2 linked regions of the Thermococcus sibiricus MM 739 genome follow. The protein of the gene in region 1 binds, or shares a complex with, the protein of each later gene. Links are inferred from orthologs where the notes say so. Each region holds a gene or a part of one and is shown on either strand. Other genes may lie near its edges.

The links. Proteins that work in one complex are often made in the same cells at the same time.
Region 2: the proteins of rnhB (region 1) and TSIB_RS02805 are in contact, whole or in part, in a crystal structure (PDB 3P83), measured with the Archaeoglobus fulgidus proteins. The link is inferred for Thermococcus sibiricus MM 739 from one-to-one orthologs. Residues at the interface, in WP_010878125.1 of Archaeoglobus fulgidus: Ala74, Ile178, Ala179, Ile183, Arg190, Ser195, Asn196, Leu197, Arg198, Gln199, Lys200, Thr201, Leu202, Asp203, Phe205; in WP_010877842.1 of Archaeoglobus fulgidus: Val39, Ala42, Asn43, Val44, Ala45, Met46, Leu125, Asp168, Ser194, Asn218, Tyr219, Pro220, Ile237, Leu238, Ala239, Pro240, Arg241, Ile242, Glu243, Ser244.

Annotation. Positions count from the first base shown.
Region 1 is NC_012883.1:394,503-399,718, reverse strand. The notes cover bases 1,211-4,041. They hold rnhB (ribonuclease HII), read right to left. Parts: upstream 3,048-4,041; coding sequence 2,373-3,047; downstream 1,211-2,372. Other genes in these bases: TSIB_RS02055 (metal ABC transporter ATP-binding protein), read right to left, coding at 3,870-4,041; TSIB_RS02060 (metal ABC transporter permease), read right to left, coding at 3,052-3,873; TSIB_RS02070 (membrane-bound dolichyl-phosphate-mannose-protein mannosyltransferase), read left to right, coding at 1,211-2,404. In the rest of the region: TSIB_RS02075 (class I SAM-dependent methyltransferase), read right to left, coding at 1-761; more of TSIB_RS02070, read left to right, coding at 830-1,210; more of TSIB_RS02055, read right to left, coding at 4,042-4,652; TSIB_RS02050 (MarC family protein), read right to left, coding at 4,701-5,216. UniProt on the Methanocaldococcus jannaschii protein: Endonuclease that specifically degrades the RNA of RNA-DNA hybrids.
Region 2 is NC_012883.1:530,395-535,596, reverse strand. What follows is about bases 1,320-4,136. They hold TSIB_RS02805 (DNA polymerase sliding clamp), read right to left. Parts: upstream 3,195-4,136; coding sequence 2,445-3,194; downstream 1,320-2,444. Other genes in these bases: TSIB_RS02795 (Lrp/AsnC family transcriptional regulator), read right to left, coding at 3,963-4,136; TSIB_RS02800 (transcription factor S), read right to left, coding at 3,379-3,705; TSIB_RS10395 (hypothetical protein), read right to left, coding at 3,197-3,367; TSIB_RS02810 (DNA replication complex subunit Gins51), read right to left, coding at 1,856-2,416; TSIB_RS02815 (molybdopterin-dependent oxidoreductase), read right to left, coding at 1,320-1,831. Outside these bases: more of TSIB_RS02815, read right to left, coding at 1-1,319; more of TSIB_RS02795, read right to left, coding at 4,137-4,322; TSIB_RS02790 (aspartate/glutamate racemase family protein), read left to right, coding at 4,554-5,202.

The DNA.
Region 1 (5,216 bases):
GGCGTTTCACACCATTCCACAATATCCTCAAGAGAAGGATTGCTTTCCAATCTAAGGCCTTTAGGCAACATAACTGCAGAACGCTCTGATTTAGCGAGAGGTCCAAAGTAAAAGGTTAACCTGTTAAGTACTCCATAGAGATCTATATACTCAAATTCACCGCTCCACGGTACCTTTTCTCTTCTTATCTGAGGGGGCAAGTCAAAGATAAACGCATCGGTTTTATGTTTGTAAGCTTCATAAATCTGAAGTGGACTCGGCAAAAGGTCTTCAAGCCTTCTTTCAGGCATCTCTGGTGGTCGAGCAGGGTCAGAGAAGATTACATCAGCATCAATTCTATCAACAACATTTTTACTCAAACTATCCCCATGAATGAAAGTTATCTTATCCTTAACTCTATACTTCTCCGCATTTTTCGTTGCATAGAAAAGCTTCTTTTCATCAATGTCTACTGCATAAGCCCTATCAGCATATTTTGCGAAGAATATAAGTTGAATCCCAATTCCACAGCTTACATCTGCTATGCTCTCAGGGTTTACTCTTTTTGCCCTATAATCAGCCACTATTTCATGAGTCGCGTATCTAAGTCCTTCTAAGTCCATCCATAAATCACTTCTTGAAAACTTATTTTTTGCTTTTATTCTCGCTCTGGCTATTTCAATTATTTCATCAGCCTGCTCTCTCGGAAGTCTCGCTCTTATTTTCTTCTCATCGAACCCTCGCTTTATCAATTCTACAGTCTGCTCAATATATTCTTCCATTTTCCCACCGTTGTTTCCTATCTCTTAAATTTTTAAAGATTTGTGCAAAAGAATTTAAGGAGGTTCGAATGAAATTTAGTGGGATAAAAATGATGGGAATGAAGAAAAAGCTTTACTTTGCATTGGTGGCCCTAATAATACTTGGAACTTTCTGGTATTCATATGAAAAAGCTTCAAGCACAGAACTTCATGATTATATCGGAGACGAAGTATGGTACATTCCAGCCGCTAGAAACGTCCTTCACCGCCTTGGAATCGAGCTACATTATGTAAACAAAACAACAAATTCAGAAGGTATAAACATCATATCGACAGGAACAATAATAAAAGGGTACGTAAAAGTTAGTGTACTTGGATTCGAATTTGAAAGACCCTATACAAGAAATGTGAATCCTCAAACCCCTCCCCTTCTATCAAAACTTGGGATAAAACTTGATTTCATACCCTTAAACAGAACTCAGGCCTCAGATTTTGATCAAATTAAGTTTAAAATTGAACCGATAGCTAGGAAATACAATTATACTTACTATAAACCATATTCTAACTTTCCGGGGGTTTATTATGAAATTCCAAAAGAGAATATTGAGAGTTTTATAGAAGAAGTGAAGAAGATTGATGGAGTTGATATTGTAAAGGGCTTTCGCTATCCAGACAAAGAAAACATCCAAAACTACCTCAACACAGAACACCCATTCCTAGGAAAAGATATTATAATGTTGGGAATGCTCATAGAAGACAAACCCATTTTTTGGCGCTTGCCTGGCCTGATAGAACATGTCATAATAAATATACTCGTGCTCCTAGCAACCTACAGAATAGCAAGAAGCTATTTAGCAAGTTTTATAGCATTAGTATTCTCCGCTTTTGATCCTCTATTATATGCCACATCTTTAACAGGCATGCTTGATATTCACGTAGCATTCTTTACAACCCTTTTCATGTATCTTTTAATTTCAGAAAAATACAATTCCAGTGGTATTTCTATTGGCCTTGCAGCAGCTACAAAATTGAATGGAGCATTTTCTTATCCAATTATACTAATAAAAACCTTAAAATCCAAAATCGAACTTAAAAAGCTATTCACCTCGCTATTTCTCCTCCCGGTAACAGGATTCTTAATTCCGCAGATTCCCATAATTGCTAGCATAGGCTTCTTTCCCTGGCTTTCAGATTTTATTGGAAGTTTTGGATGGCACCTGAGCTACAAAGGCAGTCATCCGGCAAATTCACCCTTCTGGGAATGGTTTATAAGCTTAAGGCCTTTTGCGTTCCATTATAATCCAGATATCTTTGCAGTCACTGATCCTATCCTAATGCTCTCCATGGCAGTGTTCATATTTGCAATCCCATATGCCGCCATAAGAAGAAAAAAACTCTTAATACCCTTCGGAATCTTTTGGAGCACAATAGCTTTTTATGGTTTACAATGGCTTTTGGGAGGTAAAACTCAATTTAGCTTCTATGCAACGCCATTAGTGCCAGCAGGAGCAGTTACTTTGGGAGTAATGGCCTATGATATAATAAAATGGGAGTACTTTGAGAACTCTCTCAGAATTTACTGGGAGTGGATAAAAGAGATCTTAATATGGTTATGGGATAAGATTGGAAGTTTTAGGACTTTTTTAAGAAATTTAAGAGGTTAGATTGATTCTTTTCTTTTTGTAACTTTTCTTCAATCTTTTTCAATGTTTTCCAGCTTCTCCTCACCACAGGAGGGAAGCTTCCGTGTTCTTTGTAGTATTCTTCCAAAAACTTTCTTGTAATGGGATCACTCGGGTACCCTGAACCTATATTTCCATAAATTTCTTTGAGTCTTTCTATTGCCTTGTCTCTTGTAACTTTAGCGAGTATTGAAGCAGCAGCTACGGGGATGTACTTAGAATCTGCTTTATGTTCCGCTATTATTTTTGGATAGAAAGAGAGTTTTTCCCTTACAACAATCCCAAATCGCTCTTCGTTCACGTCAGCTGCATCTATATAAACAAGATCAGGCTTAATTTTAAGAGAGTTCAAAACTTTAGCAAAGTTTTCAACCTCAAAATCATTCATTGTTCCTTCCCTCTTATCTATATCCTCCGGAGATAGTTCAAGTATGAAATAATCATCAACAAGTTCTATTATCTTCTCAAAGAGTTCCTCCCTTTTCTTTGGGCTCAACTTCTTTGAGTCCTTAACCCCCAAGGCCTCAAACTTTTCAATTTTTGATTCATCAATAACTACAGCAGCTATAACAAGTGGCCCTACTACAGGCCCTCTCCCAGCTTCATCTATTCCTCCAAGTTTCATATTCCTACCTCCTGAGAACCAAACCCCCATAAACAAATCCAAGCATTATTGTAGCTATTCCGCTTGGTGGAATGTTTGTAAGATATGCCAATATTATGGAAAGTATTTGAATGGAGAGTGTTAAAGCTAAACTAATTCCTAGAATCTTTCTAAGATCATTACTAAGCATTAACGCTATTGCACCGGGTAAAACAGCGATAACTTGTAGGGTAATTAATCCAACAGTCCTAACTATCAACGCTCCTGTAGCTCCGACTATTATGTAAAGGAGAGTAAGATAGAGCTTTGCATTTCCAGAATAACTTTCAAGGCCCTCAGCATCAAAGCTCACATATAAGAAATCCCTATAAAACAACAGCATGACAAAAAATATCAATGCTCCTCCTAAAACCAAGAAAAGAAGGTCATTAATGGTGATCAAGAAAAGCTCCCCTGTGAGGTAAGAAACTATGCTTTGGGAGAGAGCAAAATAAGGCCTAGTGGCCATGACTTTATACAAAATCCCAAAGGCCAAAACTGTAAATCCAGCTATGAAGCTCGCTATTATTCCTATTGCCGTATCACTACTAAAACCTTTTTCTTCTAGAAAGGCTATTGAAGCAACTACGAATATTGTTATTACTAATGCTACCCAAAGTATTAAAGAGGAATTTTCAAAAATCAGCCCAAGTATCATGCCCAAAACTGCTCCAAAGAGAAGAGAGTGAAAAGTAGCATGCGTTAAGAATGCTAAGCCCCGCATATTTATCAAAGGACTTAGCATACCTAACAAAATGCTCACCATTATACCACCCAGGAGGGCCCTAAACAAATATTCTGGAATCACTTTCTCTCCCCCCTGTGCAGATGGACATCACCTATAAAGCAATACATTCTTTTTCCCACTTTAATAGCCTTGGATTGTGAACCATAAACTTTGGTAATTATTTCATCTCTGAGAACTTCCTCTGGAGAACCAAATGCTATCAACTCCTTATTGAGGAGCATTATCTTATCCCCTATTTCTGTTAGAGGATTTGGGTCATGTGTTGTTATGATCATTGCTAATCCTATCTCCTGCTTTATTTTCGCAAGTACCGAAACCACCTCTACCCTCGCGCTGGGATCAAGGGCAGATAATGGTTCATCCAGAAGGAGAAGCTTAGGTTTAGAGATAAGTGCCCTAGCAAGCAATACTCTCTGCTTTTGACCACCACTAAGTTCTGAAAACCTTTTATCTTTTAAACTTCCAAGGCCTACAAACTCCAGTGCCTCTGTTGCCTCCCTTAAAAGATTTCTTGGGATATTAAAGTGCATGAGACCTCTTTTGTATAATGCCCCCATAGCAACTACTTCAATTACTGTTAAGGGCACTCTTTCATTCAAAGAATAACTTTGGGGAACGTAGGAGATAACATTCCTGCTCTCAATGGGAGGCTTTCCAAAGACTAAAAGGGTTCCTTTATAGTTTTGATGAAGGCCTGCAACTGCTCTTAAAAGAGTAGTCTTACCTGCCCCATTAGGCCCAAGTAAAAGAAGAGTTTGATCACTATCTAGTTTAAATGTTACATTTTCGACTGCTTTCTGCCTATCATAATAGATAGTCAAGTTTTCCGCAATTATCAAATTCTCACCTTCAATTAGGTCTACCTAAAAAATTTAAAAAATTTGCGATTAGAGTCCAAAAGCTCCTTTAATTCCATTGATTACAAGCTGAACAGCCATTGAAGCTAATATAAGTCCCATCATTCTTGTTATAAGCCTTATTCCAACTTTACCGAGCCTTTGTTGCACTTTTTCCGCTGACCTAAGCACTACGTAAACTAGGAAGCTTGTGATAAGAATAGCAAGCATTACAGCTGCTTTCCCTAAATAGCTGGCATTTTTTGCCATGTGTATCATCACGGTAGTTATTGAACCGGGACCAGATATCAAGGGGATTGCCAAGGGGACTATAGCGATCTCGCTTAAATTTACCGCTTCCTCTTCCTCCTCATGACTTATCTTCACAGTTGATAAGTTACCACTCAACATCTCCAAGGCCATTCTGAAAAGTAAAATTCCTCCTGCAATTGCAAATGCATCTATTGTAGAACCGAAAAACTTGAATATCCACTCACCCAAAAGTGCAAAAGCTGTTAAAGTCACAAAAACAGCCACAGATGTTCTCTTTGCTAGGCTTATCATTCC
Region 2 (5,202 bases), 140 kb from region 1 along the record:
ACTTTTCTACAGTTTCATCCGTTGTGAGGAAGTTTACATTCCACCCAAGGAGCTTTGGCCAGAAAGCTTTGTAGAGGACCACAATTCCACTTGGAACATCTTCTGACACCTTTGCTCTTGTTTTTATGTTTCCATATTCATTGAAAACTTCCACTTCATCATTATCCTTTATTCCCCTTTCATCAGCATCTTGAGGGCTAATGTGAAGATAAGGATCAATTATATTGTATGTGTTGTGATACTGGCTGGTTATGGTTAACTTCCAAGTGGGGCTTAAGAGCTGAAGACCTTTTCTCTTCAATGGATTATATTGCGGGAAGGGCGGCAGGCCTCTGCCAACGGCCCTTTGCGAATAAAATTCCACCTTTCCACTTGGAGTATTATAAAACCTCTCCTTTTCCTCAACTTTTACAAATCCCCTCTCCTTAAGCTCTTCAAAACTTAACCCATTTTTCTCCAAGATTTTTCTAATGACATCCTCATCGCTTTCGTATAGACAGGGGTTTTTTATATCCAAAGCCTTGGCAAGCAACCTTGTTACTTCACTGTTGCTTTTTCCACAAAGCTGTGTTACCGGCTCATTCAGAGCTACGTAGCGGTGATAATAAGAATCCGCAATATCCAGGCGTTCAAAGAATGTGCTGGCAGGCAAAACCACATGTGCATAAAGGGCCGTGTCAGTAAGGAATATATCATGAACCACTACAAAGACATCATTTTTCATTATTGCCTTTCTCAAACGGTTTTGATTTGGGAGAGACGCCAATGGGTTTGCATTATAGATATAGAGGAACTTAATATCTCCATTTTCAATGAACTCTGCAAGCTTCATTTGGGGTATTCTTTTAACAGGCCTTGTCCGGAGGAACTCCCCCTCGGCATAACTCTTATCTATGGTTTTCATATCGTAGATAAAGCCAAATTTATGACCAACAAGGGTGGGAAGTATTGCAATTGCTCTTACTGCCTCCCCACCCATAAAAGATCGCTGAAGGCCGTATCCTATGTGTATAACCCCTTTTTTCTCAGCGTATTCAAAAGCAAATTCTTCAATCTTCTCTCCTTGGATTCCGGTCTCTTTAGCCACAAAATCCAGATCAATGGTTGAAAGGTATTCAACAAACTTCTCAAACCCGTAAACATTTTTCTCAACAAATTCCCTATCATAAATGTTGCTTTCCACAATGACCCTTGCAACTCCCAAAGCAAAGAGCACATCTGTGTTGGGCCTTATTTGGAAGAATTTTTCACTCTTCTTTGCGGTTTCAGTTTTCACCACGTCAACAACCCATTTTTCAAGCCCATACCTCTTGGCAAGCATGAAACCATGTAGATTCGTCCAGAAAGGATTTACACCCCAGTAAACTATGAGCTTTTGATTCTTTAGATCTTCCGGATCCATGCCCACAGCAGTTCCATAAACGTCCCTCAGGGCCTCCTGGCCTGCCCTGTCACATATTCCATAATCGAGCATTGAAGCGTTGAGATAATGAAACAGCCGAAGTGGAAAAGCGTAATTAACGACACCTCTATCACCTGCATAGTTATACACAAGAACACTTTCACTCCCGTGTTTTTGGATGGTTTCACTTAGACGAGCTGCAACAAAATTTATTGCTTCCTTCCATCCGGTTTCTTTAAAGTCCTCCCTTAAATCCTCCCTAACAAGGGGAGTTTTCAATCTTTCCTCGCTGTGGAACCATTTAGAGAGCAGGGCCCCTTTGGGACATAAAAAGCCCCGAGTTATCGGGTGTGAAGGATTACCTTTAACCCTCAACACTCCCTCTTTAAGTTCACTTATTATCGAGCAGGTATCATAACAGTCCCTCATACAAACGTTAAACATACTAACCACCTAATAAGATATTGATACTCGCCTAGCTGCTTCTCTCTGAGTCAGGATATGCCCTAATGTCCTGGGAAGGGTTGCAAGGTCACCGGCCTTAAATGGACCGTATTCTCTCAGGTGCTCATCCAAAATTTTTGGAATATCTTGAAGCATTAGATAAGCGGTAAAGATTCTTTTATCGGTCTTAAAAACGACTTCCTCCGTTTCTTTCACTTGAATCTCTTCCTCAAGTACAGGTATTTCCTCTCTGTGAATAAACGTTGCTATGATGGAAAAGATTTTCTTTTCATCCCCAACAAGATTGAATGGACGACCTTCTACGGCCATGTCAACTATTTTATGAAGTCTGGCCCTAATGATTTCCCTAGCCAATTTTTCTGCAATGCCTAATTCTGAAAGGTACAACTGCTGCTCAATCTCCTCCCCTCTTTCTTTAGAGGACTCTGCCTTAATCTTTAAAGCTTTCATTAGGCTATCAAATTCCTCGTAGAATTCCTCATCTAAGTCCGTTAATTCATTTGAAGATAGTTCCATTTCTAGAAGTTCTCTAAGTTTCGCTAGATCCAAGCTGACCACCTAAAAAGATGTTAAAAAATCACTCCTCAACACGAGGAGCCAACAAGAATGTGAGTCTTCCTTCATCCCTTATTGGATAATCCATTTGAAGGGGCATTTCATTTCCAAACCTGAGTACAACCTCATCCGCTTTTCCAATTCCCTTGGCCATATCAGCCAGGTAACTGACACCATATGCACTCTTGGTTTCTTCTTCAACATTCAAATCAAGTAACCCCTCATCTTCAAGAGTGAGTTTAATCTCAACTTCTTGGGTTTCCCCTTCAGCTTTCATAATGAACTCATTTTCCTTCGCAATGAACTTTATGCTGTCACTAACAAGAGAAGCATCTTTTACAGCTTCTTTCAGAACTTCTCCAAGTATAACTGCTCTCACTGTGAATGGAAGCTCTGGAAGATCGAGTTCAAGCTCTTCGACTTCAATCAATGGGAGTCTGAAAGTTCTTTTTGCAGTGCCTTCTAGAGTGATCTCAAGAAAGTTCTCCTCACCTTTCCTCAAAACAAGGATATCCTTACCCTTTCCTCTTTTAAGAACCTTTTTGAAGTGATCCATGTTAACTCCTACCGTTTCCTCCCCATCAATATCATATTTACTAAAAATGCTAGCGGGAAGATTGAGGTCAAGTAAAACCACCCTACTAGGGTCCATTGCCCTCATTGACATACCTTCTTCAGCGATTTTGAACGCAGCTTCATCAATTAAATTGCTTGCTGTGTCTATCAAGTCCGCAAATTCTTTTGCCCCATCAAAAACTATCTCAAATGGCATCTTCACCCCTCCATATTATTGAGAATTTTAGCTATTAATCTAACTCTTTCTTTACCTCTCAATAAATAAGTTTTTCCATTATCCACATCAGGTGCCCTCTTATAAGCTTCGTCTAATTCCTTTAAAGCTTTTTCTGCAAGGCGTTTAAGCACTTCTAGCTCAAATTCACTCATAAATTCCACCATTATTCATAACCTCTCCATGTGTACCCGCACTTTGTGCATCTGTAAAAGATGGTTGATGGTTCATCTCCAGCCCTTGTTTGCAATTCCCACCAGTATGCCTCATCGTTACCGCACTTTGGACAGGTTATTTTTACTTTTGGAAGTGTAGCTACATCCTGTTCAATAACCGGGATATCTTCTCTATCGTGTTTAATTTTTTGAGTTATTTTATACTTGCTTGCGGTTTCTAGGTCAAGAGGCTCCTCGTAGCCACATTTTCTGCATACAAAAACTCCCCTTTTCTTATCTGGAAGCATTATATTCCCGCATTTTGGACAGAATTTCATTTTTCTCTCACCTCCAGCCTAGGGCAGAGTTGATGGTATTAAAATAAAAAGCTTTGCCATTATCTTCGTTCATGTGATCGGCTGTATGTTACCGAAAAGATGCCTCTCCTCAACCCTTTGGGTTCTATTCTGTAGATTCTTCGAAAAAGAAGTGTCAAAAATTCCAGATAAAGGGGCATTCGAAACCAATTTTTCGTTTTCATTTCAAAAATCAGTTAGTGCGTCCTTGAAAGATACCTCGAGACCTTTCAAGGTTTTCACATCAAATAGTACTTTATAATTATGCAATTTTCCCCTTGTATTATCTCTACAACGCTTTTTCTAAGATCTGAGATATCTTCCCCAAACGTTCCTACTAGGATGTCGTAATCTCCCCATATTTCGTATACTTCAAATGTATGCTCATGTTCCATGAGCTTCTTCTTAAATTGAATGATCTGTTCCTTTGGAATTTCAGGTTTTAGCTTAATAAGTACGAACGCATAATTGTAGCCAAGTTTATCAAACCTTAAATAGGCAGATATAAAGAGACATCCTCTTTTTTGCAAGTTTATTCTTCTCCATCTAACGGCTGATTTTGAAAGCCCGATTCTTCTCCCAATCTCTGCGTCACTCATTCGAGCATTCTCTTTCAAAAGCCTTATAATTTGCCAATCTTTTTTTTGATAATCTTCTCTTCATTTTGTCCCCTCAATTTTTGTTTATCATGAAAACAGCTTAATAAATTTTTAGTTCATTAGACCATAAATATTTCCTAAGCACAATCCAAAGTAACCAGTGTATCACTACAATTTTGGTTTAACAATGGATATATACTGCTACTTATCTCAACTTTTTGGGTGTCATGAATGAAGAAATACACAGTTGGACTAATAAGAGTATTGACAATCCAGGATGAAGAACTCCTAAATCTCCATGGAAAATTAATCGAGAAGGCATTTCCAGAACTGAAAGTAATTAGCAGATGCATCGAAGACCAGCCAAAGGGCATATATGATGAAAAAACCGAGGAAGAAGCAAAACCAAAAATTTTGCGCTTGGCAAAAGAATTTGAAAACGAAGGGGTTGATGCTATAATCATAAGCTGTGCGGCAGACCCTGCTGTTGAAGAAGCTAGGAAATTAGTTTCGGTTCCAGTGATTGGAGCTGGATCCTCTGCTTCTGCACTGGCCTTAGCATATGCTAGGAAAATTGGTGTTCTTAATTTAACTGAGGAAACTCCAAGGGTAATAAAAGAAGTTCTTGGCGACAAGTTGATTGCCGAGGATCATCCGGAGGGAGTCTCAAATACTCTTGATTTGATGACAGATTGGGGACGAAAAGAAGCAATAAACGCTGCAAGGAGATTAAAAGAAAAAGGAGTCGAGGCAATAGTTTTGGGCTGTACTGGGATGTCCACAATCATGATTGCTCCTATTCTCGAAAAAGAAGTTGGCATCCCAGTTATTGACCCGGTAATTGCGGCGGGGGCTGTGACTCTTCATGCTCTCAGAAGAT